DNA from 3 places in the Pseudactinotalea sp. genome. Region 1 is predicted to be linked to each of the others. Evidence: riboswitches for the same ligand, from Rfam matches in the RefSeq annotation. Region 1 holds a riboswitch; each other region holds the start of a gene.
The links. A riboswitch is a leader RNA that binds a small molecule or an ion and turns the genes downstream of it on or off. The one in region 1 is predicted to bind S-adenosylmethionine.
Positions count from the first base shown of each region.

Region 2: another riboswitch for S-adenosylmethionine. It lies ahead of ACOJSN_RS22320 (hypothetical protein); the one in region 1 lies ahead of ACOJSN_RS19825 (rhodanese-like domain-containing protein).
Region 3: another riboswitch for S-adenosylmethionine. It lies ahead of ACOJSN_RS16670 (methylenetetrahydrofolate reductase); the one in region 1 lies ahead of ACOJSN_RS19825 (rhodanese-like domain-containing protein).

Region 1 covers NZ_JBMDXJ010000435.1:3,010-12,983, forward strand. Annotated here, with positions in the region: gene ACOJSN_RS19785 (cytochrome P450) at 1-570, shown strand, start outside; gene ACOJSN_RS19790 (hypothetical protein) at 744-2,138, shown strand; gene ACOJSN_RS19795 (hypothetical protein) at 2,030-2,710, opposite strand; gene ACOJSN_RS19800 (hypothetical protein) at 2,707-3,264, opposite strand; gene ACOJSN_RS19805 (hypothetical protein) at 3,261-3,896, opposite strand; gene ACOJSN_RS19810 (hypothetical protein) at 4,012-4,989, opposite strand; gene ACOJSN_RS19815 (MFS transporter) at 5,053-6,300, shown strand; gene ACOJSN_RS19820 (hypothetical protein) at 6,313-6,981, opposite strand; SAM riboswitch class I at 7,067-7,160, shown strand; gene ACOJSN_RS19825 (rhodanese-like domain-containing protein) at 7,165-7,575, shown strand; gene ACOJSN_RS19830 (O-succinylhomoserine sulfhydrylase) at 7,572-8,798, shown strand; gene ACOJSN_RS19835 (YccF domain-containing protein) at 8,944-9,363, opposite strand; gene upp (uracil phosphoribosyltransferase) at 9,364-9,974, opposite strand, start outside.
Region 2 covers NZ_JBMDXJ010000494.1:19,076-29,049, forward strand. Annotated here, with positions in the region: gene rpmA (50S ribosomal protein L27) at 1-249, shown strand, start outside; gene obgE (GTPase ObgE) at 340-1,863, shown strand; gene proB (glutamate 5-kinase) at 1,860-3,011, shown strand; gene ACOJSN_RS22310 (hypothetical protein) at 3,101-3,586, shown strand; gene ACOJSN_RS22315 (hypothetical protein) at 3,583-5,394, shown strand; SAM riboswitch class IV at 5,463-5,576, shown strand; gene ACOJSN_RS22320 (hypothetical protein) at 5,885-6,901, shown strand; gene ACOJSN_RS22325 (glutamate-5-semialdehyde dehydrogenase) at 6,924-8,216, shown strand; gene ACOJSN_RS22330 (hypothetical protein) at 8,322-8,465, shown strand; gene nadD (nicotinate-nucleotide adenylyltransferase) at 8,505-9,161, shown strand; gene ACOJSN_RS22340 (hypothetical protein) at 9,158-9,974, shown strand, end outside.
Region 3 covers NZ_JBMDXJ010000364.1:15,367-25,340, forward strand. Annotated here, with positions in the region: gene ACOJSN_RS16635 (beta-galactosidase) at 1-1,937, opposite strand, end outside; gene ACOJSN_RS16640 (LacI family DNA-binding transcriptional regulator) at 2,116-3,138, shown strand; gene ACOJSN_RS16645 (hypothetical protein) at 3,199-3,420, opposite strand; gene ACOJSN_RS16650 (MBL fold metallo-hydrolase) at 3,610-4,236, opposite strand; gene ACOJSN_RS16655 (S-(hydroxymethyl)mycothiol dehydrogenase) at 4,236-5,321, opposite strand; gene ACOJSN_RS16660 (carbon-nitrogen hydrolase family protein) at 5,619-6,602, shown strand; gene ACOJSN_RS16665 (protein-L-isoaspartate O-methyltransferase family protein) at 6,578-7,210, opposite strand; SAM riboswitch class I at 7,300-7,401, shown strand; gene ACOJSN_RS16670 (methylenetetrahydrofolate reductase) at 7,444-8,382, shown strand; partial or broken gene metE (5-methyltetrahydropteroyltriglutamate--homocysteine S-methyltransferase) at 8,485-9,974, shown strand, end outside.

The sequences.
Region 1 (9,974 bases):
ATCTCCGACCTGCTCGGCAACGAGGACCTCTCGGACGCCGAGGTCGAGGGGCTGCTGCACATGCTCAGCCTGTCCGGCCGCGACACGGTGGCGTTCATGATCTCCACCGGCACGGTCGCGCTGCTGGACCAGCCGTCGCAGTACCGGGCGCTGGCAGCGGAGCCGGAGCTCGTCCCGGCCGCGGTGGAGGAGATCGTGCGCTACTGCACGATGTTCCTCACCGTCTTCCCGCGAACGGCCACCGAGCCGGTCGCGATCGGCGGCCACGTGATCGAGCAGGGCACCACGGTGTCGGTCTCGGCGGTCTCCGCCAACCGCGACGAGCGCCGTTTCCCCGACCCGGACGTTCTCGACGTGCGCCGTGACGCCCGCGGCCACCTGGCCTTCGGCGACGGCCCGCACGGGTGCGTCGGCCAGCAGCTTGCGCGTGTGGAGCTCGACGAGGCGTTCCGTGCCCTGGTGACCCGGCTGCCGGAGTTGCGGCTGGTCTCGACCGGCCAGCACGCACCCACCCCGCTCGCCAACCCGGTCGCCACCTACGCCGCGCGCCCCGTCCACGTGGCCTGGTGACCCGCCTGCTGCACGGTGCCTCGGCCCCCCCAAACCGATTTCACTGACGAAACGTCACATGACGTTTCGTCAGTGAAATCGGGTGGGTGACGTTTCGTCAGTGAAATCGGGTTGGGGGAGGGGGATCTCGACGGCGGGGCGGCGTGGGCATGCGGGTCGCTACAGTGGCGCCGATGAGCGAGGGCGAGAGGACGCAGGAGGGCGGGGAAGCCGCCGCTCCGGCCCGCTCCGACCCGCTCGGGTTGCGTGAGACCGCGGAGATGGTCCGCGGCGCGGGGTCGCTCGTCGCGCAGCACTGGCTGCCGCTCTTCGCGATCGCGGCCGCGGGCCTGCTGGCCGGCGAGCTGCTCGCGCGACTGGCAGTGATCGCCGGCGTGATCTCGCCGGTCCTCGGCTTCCTCTCGCTGGCACTGGTGCCGTTGGCGAGCCTCGCCGCGCTGGTCGGGATGCTGCTCGTCGTCCGCAGCAGGGAAGCCCGGCGCTCCGATGTGTGGGGCGTGCTCGCCGCCGTCGGCAGCGTGCTGGTGCCGTTCTTGGTGGTCTACGAGAGCCGGGGCGACCTGCGCGCCGACCTGATCGCCTATGTCAACGGCAGCCTGCAACAGCGCGACCTGAGCGTCGGCGGAGACCTGGGCATCTTCCCGCAGATCGCCTCGTGGCTCGTGCTCGGCATCGTCATCGGTGCGCTGCTCGTGCGCACCGTGGGCGGCCGGGTGGCACACAGTGACCGCGTGGTCGCGTCTGGCGGAGCATCACGCGGAGTGCTGCACGTCGTGGTCGGGTACGCCGAGGCGGTCTGGGTGACGCTAGGTGCCTGGGTGCTCACGGGCGTCATCGGCGACCTCACCGACTGGTGGTCCGAGCGCCGCGTCGCGGACGGAATCTTCGACGCCTGGGCCGGAATCCGCGAGAGCCTCCCCACCCTGGGCGCGATCGGCGACTGGATCACGAGCGCACTGCCCGTGCTCACCGACGCCGCCGTGACCGGCCTGGTCGTCCCCATCTCGATGCTGACGATCGCCGTGATCGTCTACGGCCTGCAGGTGGTCGACACGGTGAGCACGGACGAGGTGGTGAACGCCGTCAAGCGCGGCCGCTGGACCGGGCTCACCAGCCGCGTGGGGGATGCGCCGCTGCGACTCGCCTGGAACCGGCTCTCCGACACCGGCGGGCGGTTCGGTGCGCTCGCGGGCGGACTCGCGCTGGTGCTGCGGTCGGCCTTCGCGCCCGTGCTCGCCTATTGCGTGCTGTTCACGGTGATCGCCAACGCCGACGTGGTGGTCTGGTGGCTCGCCCGACTCGTGCTCGGCTCCCGCGAAGAGGCTGTCTGGGTGGCCCTCTACAACCCGCTCAACGGGGTCGCGCAGATGATCACGCTCGTGCTCACCGTGGCCATCACGGCGGTGTTCGCCGACAGGTTGCTCACACGCTTCGGGGCATCCGGCCAGCTTCGTCGGCGTCAGAAGGGCAGGCGCAGCTCGATGAAGGTCGCCGCCGGGAACTCGCGCGAATCCACCCGCACTGACTCCAGCGCCGCATCCACCGGCACCAGCACCAGCACCGACTGAGTCCCGGGCACCGGGTCGTCGGCCGGGTCAGAGGTGCCGCACATCAGCTCCGAGGAGTAGGGGTCTCCGTTCGGGACCTCGCGCCCAGCCAGGAACAACCGGCCCTGCTCGTCGCGCACCTCGACCGTGCAGCTCCGGTACGTCTCGGTCTCGGTGGCCTCGACGTCGAAATCCAGCACGAGGTACGTGAAGCCGGACGGCGGCCGGTAGTCCTCGATCCCGCTGGCGATCTCGGCGCCGGTCAGGCGCACGCGCACCGTATCGACGCCCGCCCAGCCTTCCTGATCCGGCTCCACGGACACGTGCTGACCGAACTCCCACCAGCCCGTGCGCGCGTTCTCGCTCGCGAACCATCCCCATCCGGCGAGCGAGAGGACCAACGCGAGCACCGCCGTCGTGCTGGCGACGCGTCCGCGACCTCGTGGTTGGGTCGCGAGGCCGCTGCGCGGCCGATCGGGCCCCGACGACGGCGGCTCGCCGGAACTCTGCTCGCTCACCGGGGTCGGTGGCCCAGTCGGGCACTGTCCCTCGACGGCGCCGTACGGGTCGGGTGCGCCCTGGTGCTCGGTCATCGGTCGCCCTCCGCGAGCACGGTCCGGTCCTCGACCATCAGCGGCGTGGACGAGGGCGTCACGGTGAGCGGGATCCGCGCGGTCGTACCGGGCAGAAGCGTGTGCGGGCGCTCGGGGTTGAACACCAGCGTGAGGTCGTCCACGGCGTCGGCGGGCACCTCGAACAGCAGTCCGCCGCGGTACCAGATGTCCGGGCCGGCCAACCAGGGCCGGCCCGCCGAGCTGAACCCGCCGGGCGAGGTGAACTCGCGGCCGTCGGCGTCCATGAGCATGACCTCTTCCGGTGTGCCCCAGGCGTCCGTGGTCGCGTAGGAGAGGTCCACCAGCACGAAGATCCCCGGGCTGGTCACGGGCTCGCGGTCCTCGACGTGAGGGGAGGCTGTCGCGCCGTGGACGTGCACCTGGTAGTTCGCGGCGACCACGTCGACACCCTCGTCGCCACGTACGACTGTGTGCCATCCGGTGGCCAGGTGGTGGTTGTCGATCGCGTTCGCGCCGGCGCCCGCAGCCAGCGCGATCACCGCCATGCCCGCCACCACCCATCGGCGCTTCACTCGTCCTCCTCCTGGCGGATCTGGTCCGGGAGCTCGCCGAGGGGGAGCGTGACGTCGTAGGAGTCCGCCGTGGCACGCCAGGTGAAGTACCCCTCCTCGATGCTCCACTCGGTCCACCAGGTCCGGTTCATCGTGAGCGTCAGCTCCGGCGGGGCGTCCTCCAGTCCGGTGGTCCGCCACAGCAGCGCGACCTCGTAGGTGAGGCCGGGCTGTGCCTCGCTCAGCGAGCTGCCGGTGTCCAGTCGCAGCACCTCGTACGGGAATCGTGAGTTCTCGTTGGGCACCGTGTCCGGCAGCACGAAGGTCTCGTCGCTGAAGGTGACGCTGATCGGCTCCGTTCCCTGGTTGGTGATCTGCGCGACCGCACCGACCCAGCGCTCGCCGTCGGCGAGCCCGTAGGTGTCCACCTGGTCGGACACGAAGTAGTACCGCGGCACCACCAGATAGGCGCCGGTGTCGGTCACGACGTCAGGCGCCACCTCGCGCGGCGGCGGTTCCGCCTTCCCGAAGCCACCGACGGCACCGACGATGACCGGGACCAGGAGCAGCAGTGCCAGCAGGATCCGCCGCGGCCAGGTGGCCAGCAGGAACACCACCGCCGTGCGCGCGGTGATCGCCCCGGCCTCAGTCACAGGGGCAGATTAGCCCGGGCAGGTCCCGCACGTCGCCCGAGATCGCTGTGCTGGGTCGACCTCGCTGTTCTGAACCAGCGATCTCGGCCCAGGACAGCGATCTCGACGGCGGGAGTCACCCGGTGGTCTCGCCGGCACCCTCGTGGAGGGGAGCCTCCGGCGGCAGCGGGAGCGCCTCCACAGCCGGGTCGGCGCAGATGGCGGCGACCAGGACCCGCGTCCCGCCGATCACGGTCGAGTCCCAATCGACCTCGCTGACCAGCACCCAGGCGCGGTCGTCCGGCCACACGAGGCTGGGGGAGTGGGCAGAGGGCTCGAAGCCGTGCGCCTCCGCCTCCCGATCCCGCCACGGTGCCGCCAGTACCCAGTCGGGCGAGGTCAGCTCGGCCACCCCGCCCGTGAACAGCACGTGGTCGCGCCCGGGCAACTGCAGCCGAGGCCCGCGAGAGACGTCGTCAGCCAGGATCCCCGGCTGCCAGCGGTCCTTCGCGAACGGGCTGCGGAACCGCTCCGGGACCAGGTTCGCGAGCAGACCACGGTGCCGGTCGTCGTCGGAGGTACTCAGGAACGCCCGTGAGGGCGTGGGGCCGAGGTGACCCACGAGCCCACCCCAGCCTTCCCACACGGCGATCGCTCCGCCGTCGGGCGTGGTGGTGTGCTCGGCGAGGTGCCGCGCGACCGAGGCCAGCGTGGCCGGGGGCGGCTGGCCGAGCGCGGGCTCCTGGTAGCGCCATCCGTCGCGGTCGCGCGGTCCGTCCTCGTTCTCGACCACAACCCCGGGCGCCACCAGCGCACCCCACTGGGCGAGCGGGTGCACCGTGGTGCCGAACGCGGCCGCCGTGACCGCCCACGACACGTGCTCGCTGTCGATCTGCGGTGCGCGGTCCTCGAAGGCCTGCCACTGCGCGCGATGCGCCGCATACGGCAGCGGCGGCCACGCCTGCCCCACCGGGCGGTCCCGATCCGCAGGGTGGAACACCCGCGCATAGGCCTCGAAACCGCGCGGGACGACGTCGTGGATCGTGCCGCGCCACGGCGCGTCGAGCCGCTCGGCCATCCAGGCGCCGAGGCTGACGTCTGCAGTCCAGTGCATGGCGTGACGCTATCTGCTGGGCGCGAGCGCGGCGTCGGGTAGCGTCCGGTGTTCGTGGGTGCGATGAGCAGGGTGGCGGAGACGCTCGTCCCCGCTCGGCTGGGTCGCCCGTTCCGGTGGCTGCTCGCCTCGAGCTGGGTGAGCAACCTCGGCGACGGCGTCGTGCTGGCCGCCGGGCCGCTGCTGGTCGCTTCGCTCACCGACGACGCCCGGCTCGTGGCGCTCGGAGCGACGCTGCAGTGGCTCCCGCCGCTGCTGTTCTCCCTGGTTGCGGGCGTGATCTCGGACCGGTTCGACCGGTGGCGTGTCCTCGTCACCGGAAACGTGGTCCGCGTCGTGGTGCTCGGGGTGCTGGCGACGGCGGTACTCACCGGACATGTCTCGATCGCGATCGTGTTGGTGGTGCTGTTCCTTCTCGGCTGCGCCGAGGTGTTCGTGGACAACACGTCCTCGACGCTCGTGCCGATGCTGGTCGATCGCAAGGATCTGGCGGTCGCGAATGCGCGCGTGATGACCGGCGTCATCACACTGAACCAGCTCGCAGGGCCGCCGCTGGGCGCGGCGCTGTTCGCCCTCGGCCACGCGTGGCCGTTCGCGAGCCAGGTGCTGCTGGTGCTCGCGGCTCTCGTGCTGCTCTCACGCGTGCGGCTACCGGCTGTGGAGCGGGTGGGGGAGCGACGGCGCGCGCGGCACGACCTCGCGGAGGGGCTGCGCTGGGCCGTGTCGCATCCGGCCGTGCGCACACTGGTGCTGACGATCTTCAGCTTCAACATCACCTTCGGCGCGGCGTGGGCCGTGCTGGTGCTCTACGCGCAGCGGCAGCTGGGCCTCGGGGAGATCGGGTTCGGGCTGATCACCACGATGGGCGCGGCGGGCGGACTGCTCGGCACCGCGTGCTACGGGTGGCTGACCCGGCGGCTCACGCTCGGAGCGATCATGCGGATCGGACTGATCATCGAGACGCTCACCCACATCGGGCTCGCGGCCACGCGCGTGCCGTGGGTCGCGATGGTGATCTTCGTGGTCTTCGGCGCGCACGCCTTCGTGTGGGGAACCACCTCGGCGACGATCCGGCAACGGGTGGTGCCGATCCCGCTGCAGGGGCGCGTCAACGGCGTCAACAGCCTCGGGGTGTTCGGCGGCCTCGTACTGGGGTCGACGCTCGGCGGCTTCCTCGCCGAGCGGTTCACGGTGGCAGCACCGTTCTGGTTCGCCGGCATCGGCTCAGCCATCTTCGTCGTGCTGATCTGGCGCCAGCTCCGTCACCTCGACCAGGGCGATGAACCGGCCGAGGACGCTGCGTCCGCCTGAGAGACGCGGAGCTCAGGTGGTGGAGGACTCGGCCTCGGGGTCCTCCTCACCGGCCCCGCAGACGTCCGAGATCGTGACCTCGTGCTGGCCGGTGAGGGTGCGCTCGACGTCGTCGGCGCCGTGGAAGGTCAGCACGAACGTCATCGTGGTCGGGTTCTGCGCGGTCACACCCACGCCGACGATCACGGTGTCACCGGCGTCGAGCTCGTACTCGCCGACGTCCTCGCGCGCGCTGCTCGGATCGGCGGGCGGGTAGTCGCCGACCGAGAGACCGCCTGCGCCTCCCGTGAACGGCAGCACATAGGCGTCGAGGATCTCGACCTCGGAGGCGGGGTCCTCGGTCTCGAGGGTGAGGTCATCGAGCGTGATCGCGTCGGTGGCGGTGAGCACGGTGCTGAAGGTCAGCGGTGCGCCGAGCGCGTCTGCCACGCACGCCGTGGCCGCCCCGGCGGACTGGTTGGCAGCCGTCCCGAACACGGGCGGCTCCGGTTCACCGGCAGCGTCGGTGGTCTCCGTGGCCTCGGTGCTCGGATCCTCGGTGGGCGGCTCCTGCGAGGAGGTCTCCGAGGTGTCCGACGTTGGACCGTCGGTCGGGTCCGGAAGGTCGGGGGAGGGGTCGGTGCAGCCTACGAGCAGCAGGGCGGAGGCGGCGAGGGCGACGCCGAGACGAAGAGAACGCACCCGCTCATTGTGGTCCCGTTCGAGGGACGGACGTCCGCGCCACGCGGCGAGTCACGCCGTCGGGAAGCCGTAGACTCGCCGTCGGACACCATCCAGAGCAGCCGAGAGATCTGGCTCGACGACGCTGCAGCAACCATCCGCCCACCGCGGCACGGTGCTACTGCCAGGACCGATGGAGGCAACATGAGTTATGCGGGCGATCTCACATCCACCGAGGCGTGGGAGCTGTTGGAGAGCGACGAGAACGCCGTGCTCGTGGACGTGCGCACCCAGGCCGAGTGGGCGTTCGTGGGTGTGCCCGACACCGCGACCCTCGGCAAGCGGCCGGTCTTCGCCGAGTGGAGCTCGCTCGGCAGCGGACCGAACCCGGCAGCGTTCGTCGAGGCGGTGACCTCCCAGGTCGACCCCGGCACCCCGATCGTGCTGCTGTGCCGCAGCGGGCAGCGTTCGGCGATGGCCGCGCAGGTGCTCACCGCCGCCGGATACGGTCCCGCCTACAACGTCAGCGACGGGTTCGAGGGCGGTCTCGACGCCCACGGCCACCGAGGCTCCGAAGGCTGGCGTGCGGCTGGGCTGCCCTGGAGGCAGCAGTGAGCCGCCCCGAGCCGTGTACCGACCTGCCCGACGGCGTGGGGCCCGGAACGATCGCCGTCCGGGGCGGGTTCGAGCGCACCGCGTTCGAGGAGATCTCCGAGCCGGTGTTCCTCACGCAGGGATACGCCTACCCGCGTGCGGCCGACGCCGAGGCTGCGTTCGCCGAGGAGATCGACCGGTACACCTACAGCCGCTACGGCAACCCCACGGTCAACGCGTTCGAGGAGCGGCTGCGGCTGCTGGAAGGGGCCGAGGCCTGCTACGCGACGGCGACCGGCATGGCTGCGGTGTTCACCTCGCTCGCCGCCGTGCTGCAGCAGGGCAGTCGCGTCGTGGCCAGCAAGGCGCTGTTCGGGTCCACCTTCGTGGTGCTCAACGAGATCCTGGGCAAGTGGGGCGTGCGCACCGACTATGTCGGGGCGACCGACCTGCAGGGGTGGGCCGATGCGTTGAGTGAGCCGGCCGACGTCGTGATCTTCGAGACGCCCTCGAACCCGATGCAGGAGATCGTGGACATCGCCGCGGTGACCGAGCTGGCGCACCGCGCCGGCGCGATCGTGATCCTCGACAACGTGTTCGCCACCCCGGTGCTGCAGAAGCCGCTCGACTTCGGTGTGGACGTGGTGGTGTATTCGGCCACGAAGCACATCGATGGCCAGGGCCGCGTGATGGGCGGCGCGATCCTCGGGCCGAAGGACTACATCTACGGGCCCGTGCAGACGATGATCCGCAACACGGGCCCGAGCCTGGCGCCGTTCAACGCGTGGGTGCTGCTCAAGGGCCTGGAGACGCTCGCGCTGCGGGTTCGCGCGCAGGCCGCGGCCTCGCTCGAGCTGGCGCGGTGGCTGGAGGAGCAGCCGCAGGTGGAGCGCGTGCACTACCCGTTCCTGGAGTCCCACCCGCAGCACGAGCTGGCGAGGACCCAGATGACCGGCGGCGGCACCGTGGTCACGTTCGACCTCAGCGACGGCGGCCTCGAGGGCGACGCGCTCAAGAAGCGCACGTTCGGATTCCTCGATGCACTCCGCATCGTCGACATCTCGAACAACCTCGGCGACCTCAAGTCACTCGTGACGCACCCGGCCACGACGACGCACCGCAAGCTCGGCCCCGAGGGGCGCGCCGCGTGTGGGATCAGTGAGTCGACCATCCGGTTCTCGGTCGGCCTCGAGGACGTCCCCGACCTTCGCGCCGACCTCGCCCAGGCCCTCGCCCCCCTCTGACCTTTCAACGCTCTTTCGGCACGGGGAGGGTTTCAACGCTCTTTCGGCACGGGGAAGGTTTCAACGCTCTTCCGGCACAGGGAAGGTTTCAACGCTGTGCCGGATCAGCGTTGAAACCCTCCCGTTGCCGGATCAGCGTTGAAAGCTAGACCTGGGTGAGGGAGCCGTACTTCGCGAAGGCGCGGTTGCTCGGGACGATCTCGCGGCCCAGCGGGGTGAGCGTGATCGGGATGATCTTGAGCTCGGCGATCGCGAGCGGGATGCCGATGATCGTCACGAACAGGGCCAGCGCACTGGCGAGGTGTGCGATCGCGAGCCAGATGCCGGCGACCACGATCCAGATCACGTTGCCCACTGCCGAGGCCACGCCGGCGCTGGGCTTCTGCACCACCGTGCGGCCGAACGGCCACAGCACGTAGTTCGCGATCCGGAACGAGGCCACGCCCCACGGGATCGTGATGATGAGGATGCAGCAGATGACTCCGGCCAGCACGTAGCCCAGCGCCATCGGGATCCCGGCGAGGATCAGCCAGATGATGTTGAGCAGAACGTTGAGGACCTTCATCTACACGACCCCGAACAAGCGGTCGCCGGCGTCACCGAGCCCGGGCACGATGTAGCCCTTCTCATTCAGCCGCTCGTCCACCGCCGCGACCACGACCCGCACGTTCGCCTCGTCGCCCACCATCTGCTCGACTGTGCTCAGCCCCTCGGGGGCAGCGAGCAGGCAGATGCACGTGACGTCGGTCGCGCCCCGCTCGAGCAGGTACTGGATCGCCGCCACGAGGGTGCCGCCGGTCGCGAGCATCGGGTCGACCACGTAGCACTGCCGCCCCGAGAGGTCCTCGGGTAACCGGTTCGCGTACGTGACCGCCTCCAGGGTCTCCTCGTCGCGAACGAGTCCGAGGAACCCGACCTCCGCCGTGGGCATCAGCCGGGTGATGCCCTCGAGCATGCCGAGACCGGCGCGCAGGATCGGCACCACCATGGGCCGCGGCTCGGTCAGGCGCTGCCCGGTCATCGTGGTCACCGGGGTCGTGATGTCCACGGGTTCGGTCTTCAGACCTCGTGTGGCCTCGTAGGTCAGCAGCGTCACCAGCTCCTCGGTGAGCTGCCGGAACGTGGGCGACGGCGTTCGCTCGTCTCGCAGCAGGGTGAGCTTGTGCGAGACGAGCG
Region 2 (9,974 bases), on a different contig from region 1:
GCCAGCTCCTCCCGCAACGGCCGCGACTCGAACGCGCAGCGCCTCGGCGTCAAGCGCTTCGGCGGCCAGGTCGTCAACGCCGGCGAGATCCTCGTGCGGCAGCGCGGCACGCACTTCCACCCGGGCGAGAACGTGGGCCGTGGCGGCGACGACACGCTGTTCGCGCTCGCACCCGGCTCGGTGCAGTTCGCCACCCGTCGTGGCCGCAAGGTCGTCGACATCGTCCCGGCGGAGCTCGAGACCGTCTGAGCCCGGACACCAGACTTCACTGCGCGAAGGGCGGGACGGCGTTGGCCGGCCCGCCCTTTCGCGTTCCCACCCCTTGATTGAGAGGCGACCATGGCCAGCTTCGTCGACCGTGTGGTGCTGCACGCGCGCGGCGGCGACGGCGGCCACGGCTGCGCGTCGATCCGCCGCGAGAAGTTCAAGCCGCTGGGCGGCCCTGACGGCGCCAACGGCGGCGACGGCGGTGACGTGATTCTCGAGGTCAGCGATGACGTCACCACGCTGCTGGACGTCTCGTTCTCCCCGCACCGCCGCGCCGCCAACGGGGCGCAAGGGGCGGGCGACATGCGCTCCGGAAAGAACGCCGACGACTTGGTGATCGGTGTCCCGGACGGCACCGTGGTCAAGGGGGCCGACGGCGAGGTGCTTGCTGATCTCGTCGGCACCGGTTCTCGGTTTGTCGCCGCACGCGGCGGGCGTGGCGGCCTCGGCAACGCGGCGCTCGCGTCACCGAAGCGCAAGGCGCCGGGGTTCGCACTGCTGGGCGAGCCGGGCGAGGAAGCCGACATCGTCCTCGAGCTCAAGAGCGTCGCGGACGTCGCGCTGATCGGCTATCCCTCGGCCGGTAAGTCCTCGCTGGTGGCCGCGATGTCGGCGGCGCGCCCGAAGATCGCGGACTACCCGTTCACCACGCTCGTCCCGAACCTCGGTGTGGTGCAGGCCGGATCGGAAAGGTTCACGGTCGCCGACGTGCCCGGCCTGATCCCCGGCGCGAGCGAGGGTCGCGGGCTCGGGCTGGAGTTCCTGCGCCACGTGGAGCGGTGCGCGGTGCTCGTGCACGTGCTCGACTGCGCCACCCTGGAGCCAGGCCGCGACCCGGTGAGCGACCTCGACGTCATCGAGGCCGAGCTGCAGGCGTACTCCGCCGATCTCGGCATCGTGGGCGGCCGGGTGCCGCTGGCGCAGCGGCCGCGGCTGATCGTGCTCAACAAGGTCGACGTGCCCGAGGCACGCGACCTCGCCGAGCTCGTGCGGCCCGATCTTGAGGAGCGTGGTTACCCGGCGGATCGCATCGTCGAGATCTCGACGGCGTCCCACGAAGGTCTGCGTGCCCTCGGATTCGCCTTGGCGGACCTCGTGCAGCAGGTCCGTGCCGCCGAGCCTGCCCCGGAGCCGGCGGTCCCGGTGCTGCGGCCGCGCGCCGTGGACCGGCGCCGCGCGGGCAAGGAGTTCGAGGTGACGCGGCGCGAGAGCGACCACGTGTACTACCTGGTCACCGGTGAGAAGCCGGAGCGGTGGGTGCGCCAGACGAGCTTCGCCAACGACGAGGCGGTGGGCTACCTCGCGGACCGGCTCGCGAATCTGGGCGTCGAGGACGCTCTGCTCGCTGCTGGCGCGGTCGCCGGCGACGAGGTGGTGATCGGCGACGGCCCGAACGGCGTGGTGTTCGACTGGGAGCCCACGATGATGACCGGTCCCGAGCTGCTCGGATCCCGCGGCACCGACCTGCGGCTGGAGGACCGCAGCAGGCCGACCCGCGCCGAGAAGCGCGAGAAGTTCCACGACCGCATGGACGCCAAGGCTGCGGCGCGTGAGCAGGTCTGGACCGACACGCCGTCGATCGAGGACGAGACGTGACGCAGAGTCCTGCGGCGCGGGTGCTCGACCGGGCTGCCCTCGCCGATGTCTCGCTCGCGAGGCGGGTGGTCGTCAAGATCGGATCCTCGTCGCTGACCGACGCTGAGGGTCATCTCGACGTGGCCCGGCTCACCGCGCTCGTCAACACGCTCGCGGCGCGGCGGGCGGCTGGGGGAGAGGTGGTGCTGGTCTCCTCCGGTGCGATCGCCGCAGCGCTGCCGGTGCTGAAGCTGCCGAAGCGTCCGAAGGATCTGGCCACCCAGCAGGCGGCCGCCAGCGTGGGGCAGGGACTGCTGGTGGCGCACTACACGCGCGCGTTCGCGGCGCACGGGCTGCGGGTGGGTCAGGTGCTGCTCACGGCCGAGGACGTGATCCGCCGCGGCCACTACCGCAACGCGCACCGGTCGCTGACGCGGCAGCTCGAGCTCGGTGTGGTCCCGGTCATCAACGAGAACGACGCGGTGGCTACCCGAGAGATCCGGTTCGGGGACAACGACCGGCTGGCTGCGCTGGTGAGCCATCTCGTGCACGCCGACGCGATGGTGCTGCTCACTGATGTCGACGCGCTCTACACGGCACCGCCCACGCGGCCGGGGTCGCGACGGATCGCCGTGGTCGACGACGTCGACCAGCTCGCTGAGCTCGAGATCACCGCAAGCGGCACGCACGTGGGGACCGGCGGGATGGTCACGAAGGTCGACGCCGCCTCGATCGCCTCCGGCGCCGGTGTGCCGGTGGTGCTGACCCGCGCTGACACCCTCGGCGCCGCGCTCGCGGGTGAGGATGTGGGTACCTGGTTCTCGCCCGCCGGCAAGCGCGTCACGTCACGACGGCTGTGGCTCGCCCACGCGGCCGACACACGCGGGCGCGTGGTGGTCGACGACGGCGCGGTGCGCGCAATCACGCACGGGAAGAAGTCGCTGCTGGCCGCCGGCGCGGTCGCGGTCGAGGGCACGTTCGAGGCCGGCGACCCGATCGAGATCGCCGGCCCCGATGGCGCGGTCGTCGGGCGCGGCATCGTCTCCTACTCCTCCGACGAGCTGCCCGCCCGGCTCGGCCGCTCCTCGGCCGAGCTGCGGGAACGGTTCGGTGACGGCAACGATCGCGAGCTTGTGCACCGCGACGACATGGTCCTCACCCGCCGCTGAGGCTGCTGCCGGCGTCGGCAGCCTGCCGTGCGTCAGGTGTCCAATACGCTCTCACCTGCGAAGCCACGACAGGGGAGGAGGGGCGGTCGATGATCATCGGCGTCACCGGCCACCGGTTCTACGACGAGGAGACAGCCGAGCGTCTGCGCAGTCGCGTCCGCGACCTGCTGCGGGAATGGGCCGACGACGGCGCAGTCCGCCTGGTCAGTTCCCTCGCCGAGGGAGCCGATCAGCTCGTGGCGAGCATCGCCGTCGAGCTGGGTCTCCCGCTCGAGGTGGTGCTACCCGCTGAGGGATACCGCGAGAGCCTCGACGATGGTTTCGAGCCGGAGTTCGACCGGCTGCTCGCGGCGGCGCAGAGGGTGACGACGCTCGAGCACGCCGAGCCCGGACCCGCCGCCTACCTCGACGCGGGCCAGCGGATGCTGGCGCGGTCCGACATGCTGCTCGCCGTGTGGGACGGAGAGCCGGCGCGAGGGACCGGCGGCACGGCGGAGATCGTCGCGCATGCGAGGACGCAGGGGATCGACGTGCACGTGCTGTGGCCGGATGGTGCGAGGAGGCAGCGCGCATGAACGCGACGCCGAGACGACTGTTCGCGGCGGCGGGACTGGTGCTCGCTGCGCTGATGGCCTCGGCCGCGCCTGCGGCCGCAGCCGGGGACCCGCCCTTCGATCCGGGCGAGGACTGGACGATGACCACCTCACGTGACGTCCCGGAGACCGATGCGGCCCTCGAGTGCAGCACCGCCTCGGAGTGGACCTGGAATTCCGGCGACCGGGAGATGACGCTGCTCGCCGTGCCGTGCGAGAACGAGCGTGCCACCTCGGGGATGTACGAGTGGCTGGCGGTCGAGGGCGAGGTCGTCGGTGGCGTGTCGCAGGAAGGTGAGCTCGTCCTGTGGGCAGACGACGAGGTGATCCGCGCCTGGGGTGCCGACGGCCCCGGCGACGAGGGCGCGCTCGGGATCCTGCGCGTGACGTGCGCCGGCACCGGGCAGGACACCTGCGTGAGTGACACCGACGCGCTCGCACTCGCTGCGATCGAGGGTATGCCCGGCGGAGCCGACGGGGTGGACACTCCCGGCTTCACGCCCGAGGCGATCCTCCTCGCGATCCTCGTCCCGGTGTTCTTCGTCGCGATCGTGCTGGTCCCGGTCCGGCTGATCAGCGCTCTGGTACGGCCGCGGTACGCCAGCAGCTCGACCTCTCCGCGCTACCACGACGTGTCACGGATGGTCGCCAAGGCACGGTGGCTGCGCCGCATCCGACGGGTGGTGTGGTGGATCGTCGCTGTGCTGGCCCTCGTGGGGCTCACCGCCATCGCAACCCGTGACACGTCCACACTCTGGGGCCTGGCGCTGATGGCAGGCATTCCGGTGATCGTGGTGCTGATCGGCTACCGCACGTTCCTGCGGCCGAGCGTGGTCGAGCGAGGGCGGCGCAACGTGTCGGGTCAGGGCGCCGAGGCAGCGATCGGGACAACCCTGTCGGTGCTGTCGTACGCGTTGGTGGGCCTGCTCGTTCTCGCGTACGTGCTCCTGGCCATCTACGGGAACATGTCCGTGGGCTGGCCGTCACTCGACGGCGGCGATGTTCGTCGCATGGATCTGCCGTTGCTGCCGAGCATGCAGGCGGCGGTGCAGTCCTCGGGCGAGAACCTGGCACTGGTGGGGATGTTCGTCGCCATCCCCGCTCTGATCGTCATCGCGATGATCGACGGGCTGGGCCAGCGGCTGCGGTCGGCCTCGCTGGACGAGGCGCTCGCGCAGGACTCCCGCCCGCACTACCTGTACCTGCGCAGCTTCGACGAGGACACGCTGGGGCTGCCGGGGCAGCTGCGCAGCCGCGGCCTGATCGCGGTGCTGTCGATGCGGCGCAAGGTGCGGTTCGAGGAGGTGATGGTGCGGCAGCTGTCGGCGACGGGTCCGGTGATCGCTATCGCGCCGCCAGGGGCGAAGATGCCGCCGATCGGTGCCGCGCGGGCGAGCTTCAGCAACGACGAGTGGCAGGAGCACGTGACCCGCTATGCCGAGACCGCCCGTGCGGTGGTGCTCTCGGCGACGCCGGGGGAGATCCGCCAGGGCTACGGCTGGGAGCTCGACCTGATCGCGCACCGGATTCATCACCAGCGCGTGCTCGTGGTGCTCGGTCCGTGGCAGCTGAGCTCGTTGCGACGCCGATGGACGCAGTTCTGCATGGCGGTCTCCGCAGTGCCGTTCTTCGCACCGATCACGATGCCGTGGGTGCCTGACGGGATCCACGTCCTTGCGCACTCGACCCAGCGCGGTTGGCAGGGCTGGGGTGCGAAGCGCCGACTCGACTGGACCTACGCGTTCGCGATCGATCAGGCCACCCGTGAGTACATGTCGGACTGGAGCTGAGACGAACCGTCTCGACATGTGAATCGGGTAGTTGACTTCTCACCTACCCGTGACCTACCTTCTACGCAGGTCTTGAGCGTCAGCACCAAGCCCCGGCTTGCTGACCGGCAACCCTCCAGATGCGGTGGGGTGCCCCGGGTGACGACCTGGCTCTCACCATCAGGTGAGCGCAAGCGCACGCATCCCGCCAGTGGGAAGAAAGAAGGAAGCACGGACATGGCACAGGCCACGGTTCTCGGTTTCGCTCGCACGACGCGTTCGAACATGGGTACCTGCATGTGCATGTGTCTGTGCGTGAAGGCCTGATCCTCTCGATCGGCCAGCACACAGCAGGCACCTCGGGCCGTTCGCTGCCGGCATCTGCGCCGCAGCACCGCCCCTTCGGTTGCCGCCCTCGGTAGGAAACCCTCCCGACGTCGCCGCGTGACACGGCAGGACCCGGTGAGTGGCTACCGAGCAGTCCATCTCCACTGCTCACAAAGGCACCCTCATGACTTCTGCATCCATTCGTCCCACCTTCGTGGCCCTCGATCTCTCCGGCACCGGCGCTCCGCGCGCCTGGGCCGGTTCCGGCGACAGCGAGTCGGAGGCCTTCATCATGGGCCGGCTCGCCGGCCTCGCCTCGCTCGCCGACAAGGGCGGGGTCGACCTGATCGCGCTCGACTCCAGCTTCCGCCTCGGTAGCGGCCGCCGCCGGGACGACTGGCTCGACGGGGCACTGGCCGCCTCCCGGCTCGGCCGCCACACCGGTGCTCTCACGGTGGCCGCCTCTGTCCCGCTCGGCGTCACCGACGCCGCGCACGTAGCCAGCGCCGTGGGCAGCGTCCACAAGGCTACCGAGGGGCGCGCCGCCTGGCAGGTCGAGCGCGGCACCCGCCCGCTCTCGGCCCGTTCGGTCGACGCGGTGATCACCGCCCTCGGCGCTCCGCGCGTGAGCCGGCGCACCGGGCGCGACGTGAACGCGAAGGCGGCACAGGTGGTCGTGACCGTGCGCGAGCCGCTCGACCTCGAGCTCGCGGCCGCGCGTGCCGACATCGCCCGGATCAGGGTCGCCACGCTCGAGGAGGCGATCGCCTCGCGCGCAGCGATCCGGCAGGCCGCGGCGGAGTGGGGTCGTGCCGCCGACGACGTCCGGGTGCTCGTGGACGTCAGCACCGTGCTCGCGGCGGACGACGACGGCGCTCGCGCCCGGGCGGATCTCCTCACTGTTCTCGAGAACGAGAGCGAGCGCGAGGCAGACGCCTCGTTGCTCAGCTTCGTTGGCACCTCGGCCGGCTTCGCCGACCTCTGGCAGGAGTGGGTCGACGCGGGTGCCGCCGACGGCTTCACTGTGATCCCGGCGTCAGTCCCGACCGACGTGCTCGCCGTGGTGACGGAGGTGCTCGACGAGCTGACGGCGCGGGGTCTGCGCGCGCCCGTGGCCCGCCCGGCGGCGACGGCTCCTCGGGAGCCCGCCTCGGCGCGTCGCGCTGCGGCGCCCCGCCGTCGCGTCGCCGTGTCGGCCTGAGCGACGCCGGTAGCCTGGTGGCATGACCGCAGCTGAGGTTTCCCAGGCGTCCGACGTGGTCTCGGCGGTGCACGAGGTCGCCGGTCGCGCCAAGGTCGCTGCCCGATCGCTCGCGACCGCGACCCGTGCCACGAAGGACGCCGCGCTGCACGCGATGGCGGATGCGCTGCTGGCCCACCAGGCGCAGATCGTCGAGGCCAACGCGATCGACTGCGAGCGGGAGACTGCCGGCGGGATGGCGCCGTCGTTGGTGGACCGGTTGCGGCTCGACGCCGGGCGCGTGCATGCGATCTCCGAGGCGTTGCGCGAGCTCGCTGCGCTGCCCGACCCGGTCGGAGAGGTGATCCGGGGCGAACGGCTGCCCAACGGGCTCTCGGTGCGCCAGGTCAGGGTGCCGATGGGCGTGGTCGGGATGATCTACGAGGCTCGGCCCAACGTGACCGTGGACGCAGCGGGCCTGGCGCTGAAGTCGGGTAACGCCGTCGTGCTTCGCGGCGGCTCGGCAGCGGCCGAGTCCAACGAGGCGATCGTGGCCGTGCTGCAGGAGGCGCTCGAAGGAGTCGGGCTGCCACGCGACCTCGTGACCTCCATCGACGCCCACGGGCGCGCTGGTGCGCAGGCGCTGATGCAGGCCCGCGGGCTCGTGGATGTGCTGGTGCCACGCGGTGGTGCCGATCTGATCCAGACCGTGGTCCGCACCTCGACCGTGCCGGTGATCGAGACCGGCGTGGGGAACTGCCACGTGTACGTGGACGCGAGCGCCGACGTGGCGCAGGCGGTCGCGATCGTGCTGAACTCCAAGACGCAGCGCACCGGCGTGTGCAACGCGGCGGAGACGCTTCTGGTACACGCCGATGCCGCACCTCAGGTGCTGCCTGCTGTCCTCGCTGCGCTGCATTCCTCGGGTGTGGTGTTGCACACCGATGACGCTGCTGCTGCGCACGCGCCGGAGGGCGCCGAGGTGGTCGCGGCGACCGAGGAGGACTGGCGCACCGAGTACCTGTCGATGGATCTGGCGGTGCGGGTGGTCGGGAGTCTCGACGAGGCGCTCGAGCACATCCGGACCTACAGCTCGGGCCACACGGAAGCGATCCTCACGCGCGATACTGCGGCGGTTCGGCGGTTCACCACCGAGCTGGACTCGGCCGCGATCATGGTCAACGCTTCCACACGGTTCACCGACGGCGGCCAGCTCGGACTCGGCGCCGAGATCGGGATCTCGACGCAGAAGTTGCACGCCCGGGGTCCGATGGGGCTGGCCGAACTCACCACGTCGACATGGATCGTGGAGGGTGACGGCCACGTCCGGAGCTGACACGCACCACGCCACAGCCCATGGACGGCCCGGACCCTGAGGTGGTCGTGCCAGAATGCTCGGGTCCCGACACGAAAGAGGTTGACGCTGATGAGGAGTTCCCTGGTGGGCTTCGCCGCCGAGGGCAGTCAGAGCTTTGGTGAGCTGATGCCGATCGGCTACGGCATCGTCGCGCTGGTCATCCTGCTCGCCCTGCTGATCGTCACGTTCGCCTTTCGTAGCATCGGCACGCGGCACCGCGATCACTGACATGACGCCTCACCCCTGCGGCAGCGGGGTGACCGCCCGATGATCGCTGCCTCCTCCGCACCAGCGCGGATCGGGATCATGGGTGGCACCTTCGACCCCATCCACCACGGTCACCTCGTGGCGGCCAGCGAGGTCGCCTCGGTGTTCTCGCTCGACGAGGTGCTGTTCGTCCCCACCGGCGAGCAACCGTTCAAGTCGGACCGCGAGGTCACGGTCGCTGAGCACCGGTACCTGATGTCGGTGATCGCCACGGCGTCGAACCCCCGGTTCTCGGTGTCGCGCGTGGACATCGACCGACCCGGAGTCACCTACACGATCGACACGTTGCGGGAGCTGCGAGCCCAGCTGCCGCAGGCCGAGCTGTTCTTCATCACCGGTGCCGACGCGCTCAGCCAGATCTTGCAGTGGAAGGACGTCGACGAGCTCTGGGACCTCGCCCACTTCGTGGGGGTGACGCGGCCTGACCACGAGATGGACACCTCGGAGCTGCCGGCAGGGGAGTACTCGCTGCTCGAGATCCCCGCAATGGCGATCTCCTCGACCGACTGCCGCGCGCGGGTGATCGCGGACAAGCCGGTGTGGTACCTCGTCCCGGACGGTGTGGTGCAGTACATCGGCAAGCACCGTCTGTACCGTGATCCGGAGACGTTCACGATCGGTGGTCGTGACCGCACGGTTGGTGGTGATGCTGCATGAGTGAGGACGAACAGAACGTGGGGGCGCGTCGGCGCCGCCGCGAGGCCGAGCGTGCCGCTCGGGAGGCCGCCGCGCAGCGTCCGCTTACGCGGCGGGAGATCCGCGCCCGGGAGGCGGCGCTGGAGACCGGCGCGATCGAGATCGACGAGACCGGCGAGGTGCGGGTGATCGCGGACCCGCCGCCCGAGCCGACCACAGCGGCAACCGGGCCCGACGGACCGGGTGAGCCACCGCCGTCGGAGATCACCGACACCTCCGGCTTGACCCGACGTCAGCTGCGCGAGCTCCGCGAACGCCAGGAGGCGGCGTCTGCGACCTCGGCTGCGGAGCCGACCCCGGCCCGCGGCGTGCCGACGCCGCCTGAGCGGGTGTCGGTCAAGGCGGAGCCGGCCCAGCCCGAACCCGCCGAGCCTGAGCCGAGTACGCCTGAAGCCAGCCGGCCCGAGCCGAAGCAGGCGCCGCCGATGCGGCGCCCGGTCGTGCGGCCGCCCGCCAGCACCGGTGCGATCCGCAGCCTGGCGGAGGACGGCACCGGTTTGACGCCGGTGGTCCGTGACGAGCCGCCGCAGCCCAAGGACGACCCGGCCTCGACCGGTGCACTGAGCGCCGTCGACGGCGAGGGCGGCATCGACGTGACCGAGGTGGCAGCGCCCGGACCGCTGCCGAGCACGCGGCGATCGCTGCGGGTCGCCGCGGACCATCCTGCGGGGGAGCGGAGTGAGAGTGCTGAGCCGTCGCTCGATGAGCTGATCGCGGGTGAGACCGACAAGCCCGAGCCGTTCGACGCACGACCGAGCTGGGCCGAACTGCCCC
Region 3 (9,974 bases), on a different contig from region 1:
GCGGTGCCGAGGAGCGGGTTCCCGTCGATGGGGACCCGCACCTCGCGGTCGGTGTGGTTGATAACGAACATGAAGGACGACTCGGCGCCCACCCGGGTGACGATCTCGACCCCAGGGTGCTCCGCCGTCGTCAATCCGGCATCGCGATAGACACCGGCCAGCACGGTCGCCAGCCCGGCCACGTCCGGGCAGGCGCTGACGTACCAGCCGATCCCGGCCCCGTGCCGGTGCCGCGTGATCGCCGGGCCGCCGGGCGCGTAGCCGTCGCGATAGCTCCCGACGGCGGTGGCCCCCTCGAGTGCGACATCCTCCTGCCAGATCGTCCCCGGCACGGGCTGGCCGGCCAGGTCGATCTCGATGCTCTCGCCCTCGCGCAGGGGCAGGTGTTCGTGCACCCGCACGCCCAGCACCTCGGCCAGCGGGTCGAGGAAGCCGCCCTCGTGCACGGCGTCGTTCTCGTTGACGACGGCGGAGAAGCATCCGACCAGCAGGGTCCCGCCGGTCTCGACGTACCTCGTGAGGTTGGCGGCGTGATCACGGGTGAGCAGGTAGGAGGCGGGCGCGAGCACGAGCCGGTAGCCGCTGAGGTCGGCGCCCGGGTGGGCGAGGTCGACCGTGAGACCGTCGCGCCAGAGGCGTTCGTGGTAGGTGCGGATCCGCTCGTGCGGGTCGAGGTCGACGCTCGGCCGCCAGGGGAGGTCCTGCGCCCAGAACGACTCGGTGTCCCAGAGGATGGCCACGTCGGCATGCACGCGGCTGCCGGCGACCTGGCCAAGCGCACCGACCTCGCGGCCCAGCTCGACCACCTCGCGCCACCCCCGGGTGTCGGTGCCGCCGTGCGGCAGCATCGCGGAGTGAAACTTCTCGGCGCCCACGCGGGAGGCCCGCCACTGGAAGAACAGCACCGCGTCGGACCCGCGAGCCACGTGCGCGAGCGAGTTGCGCCGCATCTCGCCGGGCCGCTTCGCCACGTTGCGTGGCTGCCAGTTGACGCCCGAGGTCGAGTGCTCCATCAGCAGCCACGGAGCGCCGCCGGCCACCGATCGGGTGAGGTCGGCAGCGAGGGCCAGGCCGACCTCGGGCTCGACCTCCGCCGCCGTCAGGTAGTGGTCGTTGCTGACCACGTCCACCTCGCGCGCCCACGCCCACAGGTCGGTGGTCGGGCAGTTCGCCGCCATGAAGTTGGTGGTGATGGGCTGTGCGGCGTGCGCGCGGATCGCGTCGCGCTCCGCCAGGTAGCACGCGCGCAACTGATGATCGGTGAAGCGGCGGAAGTCGAGCTGCTGGCCGGGGTTGGGTGCTGACGGCGTGGGGCCGGGCAGTCCTAGGTGCTCCCAGTCGTCGTAGCGCTGACCCCAGAACGCGGTGCCCCAGGCGTGGTTGAGCGCCTCCAGCGAGCCGTAGCGCTCCTGCAGCCAGCGCCGGAACTCGCGCACCGCGTGCTCCGAGTAGTCCTCGCCGACGGGAGCGCCGTACTCGTTGTGCACGTGCCAGAGCACCACGGCGGGGTGGTCGCCGTAGCGCCGCGCGAGCGCGTCGGCGATCCCGATGGCGGCCCGCCGGTAGTCAGGTGAGCTCGGCGAGGCCATGCCGCGCGACCCGAATCCGAGCGGGACGCCGTCGCGCGTCACGACCCGGGCATGCGGGTAGGTGGCGAAGAACCACGAGGGAGGAGACGCCGTCGGGGTCCCGAGGTCGATGGCGATGCCGGCCTCGTGGAGAAGCCCGACCACCTCGTCGAGCCGGCTGAAGTCGTAGACGCCCTCGCGTGGCTCGACCTCGGCCCAGTTCCACAGACCGATCGTCACCATCGTGACGCCGGCGGAACGCATCAGCTCGATGTCCTCGCGCCACACGTCGGGGGTCCACTGCTCGGGGTTGTAGTCGCCGCCGTAGGCGACGCGACCGCGCATCCTGGGGTGCGGCCAGCTGGACATGACGCTCCATCGGGTCTCGAGACTCAGTGGTACCTACCTGGGACCGGTCACAGTCTGACTCAGAGACACAGCAAGGCGGAACCTGAGATGGTGATCGTTATGGGACTGTGACCGGACACAGGTCGATCGTGGGACGTGATGATGGACGTCGTCGAGGGAACCGTCCTAGAGTCAGCGCGTGGACCAGCCCAAGCGCCCGACGATCCGTGACGTCGCGGCCGCTGCCGGCGTCTCGCGGGGCACCGTCTCGCGCGCGCTCAACGGCGACAGGTGGGTCTCGCCGGCGGCGATGGCCGCCGTGCAGCGCGCGATCAAGCAGACCGGCTACCGGGTCAACCAGCACGCGCGCAGCCTTGCGACAGGGCGTGCGAACTCGCTGGCGTTCCTGCTGACCGAGCCACAGCAGCTGCTCTTCTCGGACCCGACCTTCGCGCGGCTGCTGCGCGGTGCAGCCGACGCGCTGGCCAAGCAGGGGCAGACGCTCATCATGCTGGTCGCCGGCACGGCGGCCGAGCGTGAGCACGTGATGTCCTACCTCACCGCGGGCCACGTCGACGGCGTGCTGCTGATCTCCTCGCACGAGAACGAACCGTTGGTCGAGCGGCTGCTCGGCGAGCGGATCCCGGTGGTCGCGTGCGGGATCCCGCTCGGGCACGCCCGCGATGTCGCGTGGGTGTCGGTCGACGAGGAGCACGCGGCGCGCACGATGGTGGCGCACCTGCGTGTGTCCGGCCGCTCCCGCATCGCCACGATCGCCGGCCCGCTCGACACCCCCGGTGGGCGCTACCGGCTCGACGGCTACCGCGCCGAGGTCACCGAACTGGGGCTGGGGGAGGAGCTGATCGGTTACGGCGATTACTCGTCGGGCTCGGGTGAGCGGGCGATGGCGGACCTGCTGGAACGGGCACCGGACCTCGATGCCGTGTTCGCCGCGAACGACCTGATGGCAGTCGGGGCGCTCCGGGCGCTGCGAGTGGCGGGGCGGCGGGTGCCCGAGGACGTCGCTGTCGGTGGCTTCGACGACTCCGGCCCGGCGGCCGAGGCCTCGCCGCCGCTCACGACCATGCGCCAGCCCTTCGAGGCGATCAGCGCCGAGATGGTCTCGATGCTCCTCGGCATGGTCGACGGCGGCCGGCCCAAGTTCGTGACGATGCCCGCCGAGCTGGTGGTCCGAGAGAGCACGGACGGTGCAGGCGGGTAGAGGCCCTCTACGACGTACCGCTGGCCGCGCGATGTGCACGCACGCCGCCCTCGAGGGTGCTCACAGATTCAGGGTGGCTCCGCGCATCAGACGCTGGCTCTCCAGATAGCTCAAGGTCGACCGTTCGATGGTGCCGCAACGCTCCGCGACCGCCACGAGAGCGTCCGGAGATCCGGACTGCGGCTCCTCGACCATGACCAGCTCACCCAGCCGCAGCAGATGGAAGGTCGGAACGAGCAGTGCGATGCCGAACAGGGCGATCAGGCCGAACACCACCAGCATGAATCCGGGGTGTGGGAGACGAGCGTCCACACGATGCCACCGATGCCGACGATCAGCATCGGAGCGACATTGAACAGGACGTTCTTCCTGCGCGCGAGTTCAACCGACTCGCGTCCTCCCAGGCGCCCAGATGTGCGGCGGTTGCCATCCCCCTTGCCCGCGAGGTCACGGTGAGGCTGCGCAACAGAATCAGTGACCCCGGTCGATCCACTCCTGCCGGTGCGGAGCCTCGTCGCCGATCCTGGTGTCATCGCCGTGTCCGGTGTGGACCACGGTCTCGGGCGGCAGGCTGAGCAGCCTGTCCGTGATCGAGTCCACGATCGTGGGGAAGTCGGAGTACGAGCGGCCGGTCGCGCCGGGGCCGCCGTTGAACAGCGTGTCCCCGCTGAACACCCGGCCCAGCGCGGGAAGGTAGAAGCACACCGCGCCAGGGCTGTGGCCTGGCGTGTGCAGCACCACCAGCTCCTCGCCGCCCACGGCGAACCGCTGGCCGTTCGTCAGGTCACCATCGGGCGCGCCATCGTGCACCACGTCCCACAGCATCCGGTCCTCGGGGTGCAGCCACACCTCGGACTCAGTGGTGTCCGCGAGCTCACGAGCGGCGCCGATGTGGTCGTCGTGGCCGTGCGTGAGCAGGATCGCGACGACGTCCCGGTCGCCCACCGCAGCCAGGATCGGTGTCGCGTCGTGAGCGGCGTCGATGATGACGCACTCACTCTCGTCGCCGACCACCCACACGTTGTTGTCCACATCCCAGGTCCCGCCGTCGAGCGAGAAGGTGCCCGAGGTGACGATGCGTTCGACTCGAAGGGTCATCAGATCATCACGACCGATCGCAGCACCGCGCCGTCATGCATCTTCGTGAAGGCCGCCTCGACGTCGTCGATCCCGATCTTCTCGGACACGAACGCCTCCAGTGGCAGGCGACCCTGCAGGTCCAGATCGATCAGCATCGGGAAGTCGCGGCTCGGCAGGCAGTCGCCGTACCAGGACGACTTCAGCGAGCCGCCGCGGCCGAACACGTCGAGCAATGGGAGCTCGATCTTCATGGTCGGGTTGGGCACGCCCACCAGCACCACGGTGCCGGCCAGGTCGCGGGCGTAGAAAGCCTGCTCGTAGGTCGTCGGGATGCCGACGGCGTCGATCACCACGTCCGCCCCGTTGCCCTCGGTCAGGGCCTGGATCGCCTCGACCGGGTCGGTGGCGCCCGAGTTGATTGTGTGGGTGGCGCCCATGTCCTTGGCCCACTCGAGCTTCGTGTCGTCGAGGTCGACGGCGATGATCTTCGCCGCGCCCGCGAGTCGCGCGCCCATGATGGCGGCGTCGCCGACGCCGCCGCAGCCGAAGACAGCCACGCTGTCGCCGCGGCCCACGCCGCCGGTGTTGATGGCCGCGCCGATGCCGGCCATCACGCCGCAGCCGAGCAGCCCCGCGACCTCGGGCGCCGCCGCGGAGTCCACTTTGGTGCACTGACCCTGGTGGACCAGGGTCTTCTCGATGAAGGCCCCGATGCCGAGAGCGGGGGAGAGCTCGGTGCCGTCCTCGAGCGTCATCTTCTGTGTGGCGTTGTGCGTGTTGAAGCAGTACCAGGGGCGTCCGCGCAGACAGGCGCGGCACTGGCCGCACACTGCCCTCCAGTTGAGGATCACGTAGTCGCCCACCGCGACATCGGTGACGCCCTCGCCGATCTCCTCGACCACGCCTGCGGCCTCGTGCCCGAGCAGGAAGGGGAACTCGTCGTTGATGCCGCCGTCGCGGTAGTGAAGGTCGGTGTGGCAGACACCGCACGCCTGTACCTTGACGATCACCTCGCCGGGACCCGGGTCCGGCACCACGATCGGCACCACCTCGACCGGGGCATCCTTGGCGCGGGCGATGACGCCCTGGACAGTCTGTGGCATGGCGGCAGCTCCTGTGCTGTCTCGGGAACTCGACAGTCGCCAACCTAGCCGAGAAGCCTGCGCCGCGGTTCGCCGACCGACCACGGGTTGTCGGTGCCATCGGGTACCGTCGCTCATCACGGCGTGTCCTCCGCCGAACCCCGATCGGTCCGTCCCCAGCACGGCCCACCGTCAAACCCCCGTGGTCGGCGATGTCGGGGCAAAGGGACTCCAGTCTCAGGTCGATGGTCAGTCCGTGAACCGAGCGTCTGACGTCGAGATGTCGCTGGGGGACCAGACGCCAGCGCAGGAGTCCGGATGACAGCCAACCGCGCCTTCAAGAAGCGCGTCCGAGCTCGCGCGGCCCAGACCGGCGAGTCCTACACCGCTGCCCTCCGGCACATCCGATCCGAAACAGGAGCGACTGTGCCCACCACCCCACCCGACCTCACCCCGACGCTGCGCCTCGCCGTCGGCCAGACCACGCCGCTCACCGACCCGGGTGACGTCGCCGCGATGCGCGCTCGCGGTGCCGAGATCCGCGATCTCATGCAACGAGCGCACGACGGCGGCGCTCGCCTTCTCCATCTGCCGGAAGCCGCGTTGTGCTTCCCGTCGAAGACGCTCCTCTCGAGCGTTCCCGGCGAGGTCGCCGAGTCCGACTGGACCCGGTTCGCCTGGGACGCTCACGACACGGAGATCCAGGCGATCCGCATCCATGCGGGCCGCCTGGGCCTGTGGACCGTGGTCGGTGCGCCGACCTATCTGCCCGGCCGGCCGCCGTCGGGCAGGCCGCGGCTGAGCACACTCGTGATCGACCCGAGCGGCACGCTCGCAGCCCGCTACGACGAACGGCTGCTCTCGCGCACCAAGCAGACCTACATGTACGAGGCGGGTTCGGCCGGCGTCACGTTCGCCATCCACGGGCTGACCTTCGGGTGCCTCAGCGGTCTCGAAGGCTTGTTCGGGGACGTCTTCAGCGACTACGAGGCCGAGGGCGTCGACTGTGCGCTCTACTCGACCGCCGGGCCCTCGGACCCGGGCGCGGAGGACTCGCTCGCGTCGTCGGCCGTGGTCGCGGCGCGGCAGAACGGCCTCTGGGTCAGCTACGCCGTGCACGCGGACAAGGCTCCCGATGCGCCCGCCGGCATCTCCTCACCCGAGGGCCGTTGGGTGTCTCGCTGCCCCGAGGAGGCGAGACCGGCCGTGACCTTCGCGGACATCCAGCCGCGCCCCGAGGGCGGGCCACGTGAGTGGCGCCGCTCGATGCTGCAGGCTCATCGCAACGGCACGAACCGGTAGCTTCCGTGCTCGGTGACCTCGTCGGCGCCGCCGGCGCGCTCGACGAGTGTCATCGTGCCGCAGACCGGGAGCACCATCCGGGCGTCGTCGGCGAGCTGCTCGAGCAGGTCGGCGGGGATCTCGCGCGCTTCCGCCGACACGAGGATCCTGTTGTACGGTCCGTGCTCGGGGAGCCCGACGGCGTCCGGCCGGGCCTGCTCGATGCTCGCCCAGGGCCATGGGCCCTGGGTGAGATTGGTGGCGCCCCACGCCACGAGATCGGGTTCGATCTCCACGCCCCGCACACGCCCGTGCGGGCCGACCAGCTCGGCGAGCAGCGCCGTCGTCCATCCCGAGCCAGAGCCGACGTCGAGAACGCGCTGACCAGGCTGGACCTCGAGCAGCGCGAGCATGTCGCGCACGGTGCGCGGCTGCGAGCAGGTCTGCTCGTGCCCGATGAGGATCGGGCCGTCGTGGCTGGCGCGCTCCCGTGCACCCTCGGGCAGGAACCACGCGCGAGGAGCGGCACTGAACACGGCGTCGAAGCGGTCGCTCGTTCCCTCTGGTCGCGCACCGACGCTCGCTCCGGTCTCCGCTCCGCTGCGGTCCTCACTCCCTGCTGCGCTCACCTCTCCGAGTCAAACACTCCGCGTCCCACCATGTGGTCCGAATCGTGAGCGCGCGTGACCACGGGGCGGTCATCTCCTAGGGTGGCGGCATCCCATCCAGAGCGGTTGAGAGTCCTGGCTCGTCGACACCGCAGCAACCCCCAGTGGCAGGCCTGCCGAGGGAAGGGTGCTAACGCCAGGATCGATGGAGTTCCCATGGCCACCCCTGTCTGTCCCGTCCGCGAGGACACCCCATGAGCACGGCTAGCCTCTTCTCCGTGCCCGCCGCGAGCCCGACGATCTCGTTCGAGCTGTACCCGCCGCGCACCCCGAAGGGTGCGCAGAGCCTGCCTGCCACCGTGGCGCGGCTCGCATCCGTGCGGCCCGACTTCTTTTCCGTGACCTACGGCGCGAGCGGGCGCACACGCGAGACATCGGGCGCCTTGCTGGCGCACATCATCGAGCGGACCGACGTCGCCCCGATCGCGCACCTCACCTGCGTGGGCGCCTCGGAGGCCGAGCTCGACGAGGTCGTTACCGACCTGATCCGCATCGGGGTGCGTGACTTCCTCGCACTGCGCGGCGACCCGCCCGAGGGCGAGCCCGACTGGCGGCCGCACCCCGAGGGCTTCACCTCTGCGAGCGAGCTGGTGCACCTGCTTCGACGGGTGGAGGCCCGCGAGCTCGCCGGTACCGCCGATACCGCCAGCCCGCTGAGCATCTCGGTGGCCGCCTACCCCGGCGGCAGCTACGACGCCGCGGGTAGTCCCGTGGTCGAGCCCCACACGATCCAGGCGCTGCTGGCCAAGCAGAACGCCGGCGCCGACTACGCCATCACACAGGTCTTCTTCGACCCCGCCTGCTACGGCACGTTCGTGCAGACCGCTCGCGAGGCGGGCGTGCACATCCCGATCGTGCCCGGCATCATCCCGCTGACCGACCCCCGGCGACTCCGCCGGCTGGAGTCGCTCACCGGGGTGCCGGTGCCGCCGACGCTGCTCCAGCACCTCGAGGGCGCTGCTGATCCCGACGATCAGTACGCCCGTGGTCTCGCCGCCGGTGCCGACCTCGTGCACGGCGTGCTCGAAGCCGGCGCCCCCGGCCTGCACGTCTACACCTTCAACTCCTCCGGCCCCGCCCTGGACCTCCTCGCCGCCGCCGGACTCCGCCCGGCGCCCGCCGAGCAGCACTGACTCCCGCGCCCTACGCCCACCGAACCGCCGAACAGGGGGTTTCGTTCGGTATGGGCTGCCTTTCCGCACAGAACACCCTGTTCGACCCCCAGGAGAACCTCCATGTCCCGTCCTTTTCCCGCCGCCACCGTTCTTGGGTACCCCCGGATCGGCCCCCGCCGTGAGCTGAAGCGCGCGGTCGAGGCCTTCTGGGCGGGGCGCACCGACGCCGACGCCCTGCTCGCCACCGCCGCCGACCTTCGCCGCTGCACCCGCACCCGCCTCGCCGAACTCGGGCTGCCCACCGACGACGCCTCGATCCCGAGCGACTTCACCTTCTACGACCAGGTCTGGTCGGTCGCCGCTCAGATCGGCGCGATCCCGGCGCGGTTCTCGCACCTGCGCACCAAGCATGACGGCGCCCTGGGCTCGCTCGATATTGCCGGTCACTTCACCGTGGCCCGCGGCGAGGGTGACCTCGCACCGCTCGAGATGACCAAGTGGTTCGACTCCAACTACCACTACCTCGTGCCCGAGATCGGTCCGGACACCGACTTCCGCCTCGTCGAGCAGGCGAGCGTCCGCTACTTCGCCGAGGCCCTCGCCGACGGCGTGCTCACGCGGCCCGTGCTCGTCGGCCCCGTCACCTTCCTGCTGCTGTCGAAGGCCGCCGACGGCGCACCCGAGGGCTTCGACCCGCTGTCTCGCCTCGACGACGTGGTCGCCGTCTACGCCGAGCTTCTCGCGGCGTTCGCGCAGGCCGGCGCCACCTGGGTGCAGCTCGACGAGCCGGCGCTCGTCTCCGACACCTGGGACACCCCGCGCGAGGAGGTCAAGGCCGCGGTACGCCGTGCCTACTCAGCGCTGACCGCACCGTCGGTGGACGGCGGCCGGCCGGCTCTGTTCGTCGCGGCGCCGTACAACCGGATCGGTTGTGCGATCCGCGATCTCGCCGCCAGCGGCGTCGAAGCGGTCGGGATCGACCTGGTGCGGGGCGAGTCGCCGGACCCGGACGTCGATGGCATCGGCGACGTGACCCTGGTCGCCGGCGTCGTGGACGGGCACAACATCTGGCGCACCGACCTCGACGTCGCGAGCGCGAAGATCGCCGGGCTCGCCGACGTGGGCGCTGCCCGCGTCACGGTCTCCACCTCCACCTCGCTGCTGCACGTCCCGCACACCACCACCGACGAGCCCGACCTGCCCGCCGACCTACTCAGCTGGCTCGCGTTCGCCGACGAGAAGGTCGGCGAGGTGCTCGCCCTCGCCGCAGGTGAGCCGAACGAGCCCGAGGCGTTCGCGACCAACCGGGCAGCCGTGACCAGCAGAAGGGACGCCGTCGGAGTCTCGATCCCCGCGGTGCGCGAGCGCACCGCGGCACTGACCGAGCAGGACTTCACCCGATCCGACTACGCGACCCGGGTCGCTGCGCAGGACGCCGTGCTCGACCTGCCGGCGCTCCCGACCACCACGATCGGCTCGTTCCCGCAGACCACCGACCTGCGCGTGGCGCGGGCGCAGCTGCGCAAGGGGGAGATCGACCAGGCGGCGTACACCGAGGCGATGAAGGCCGAGATCCGGTCGGTGATCGAGCTGCAGGAGCGACTCGGCCT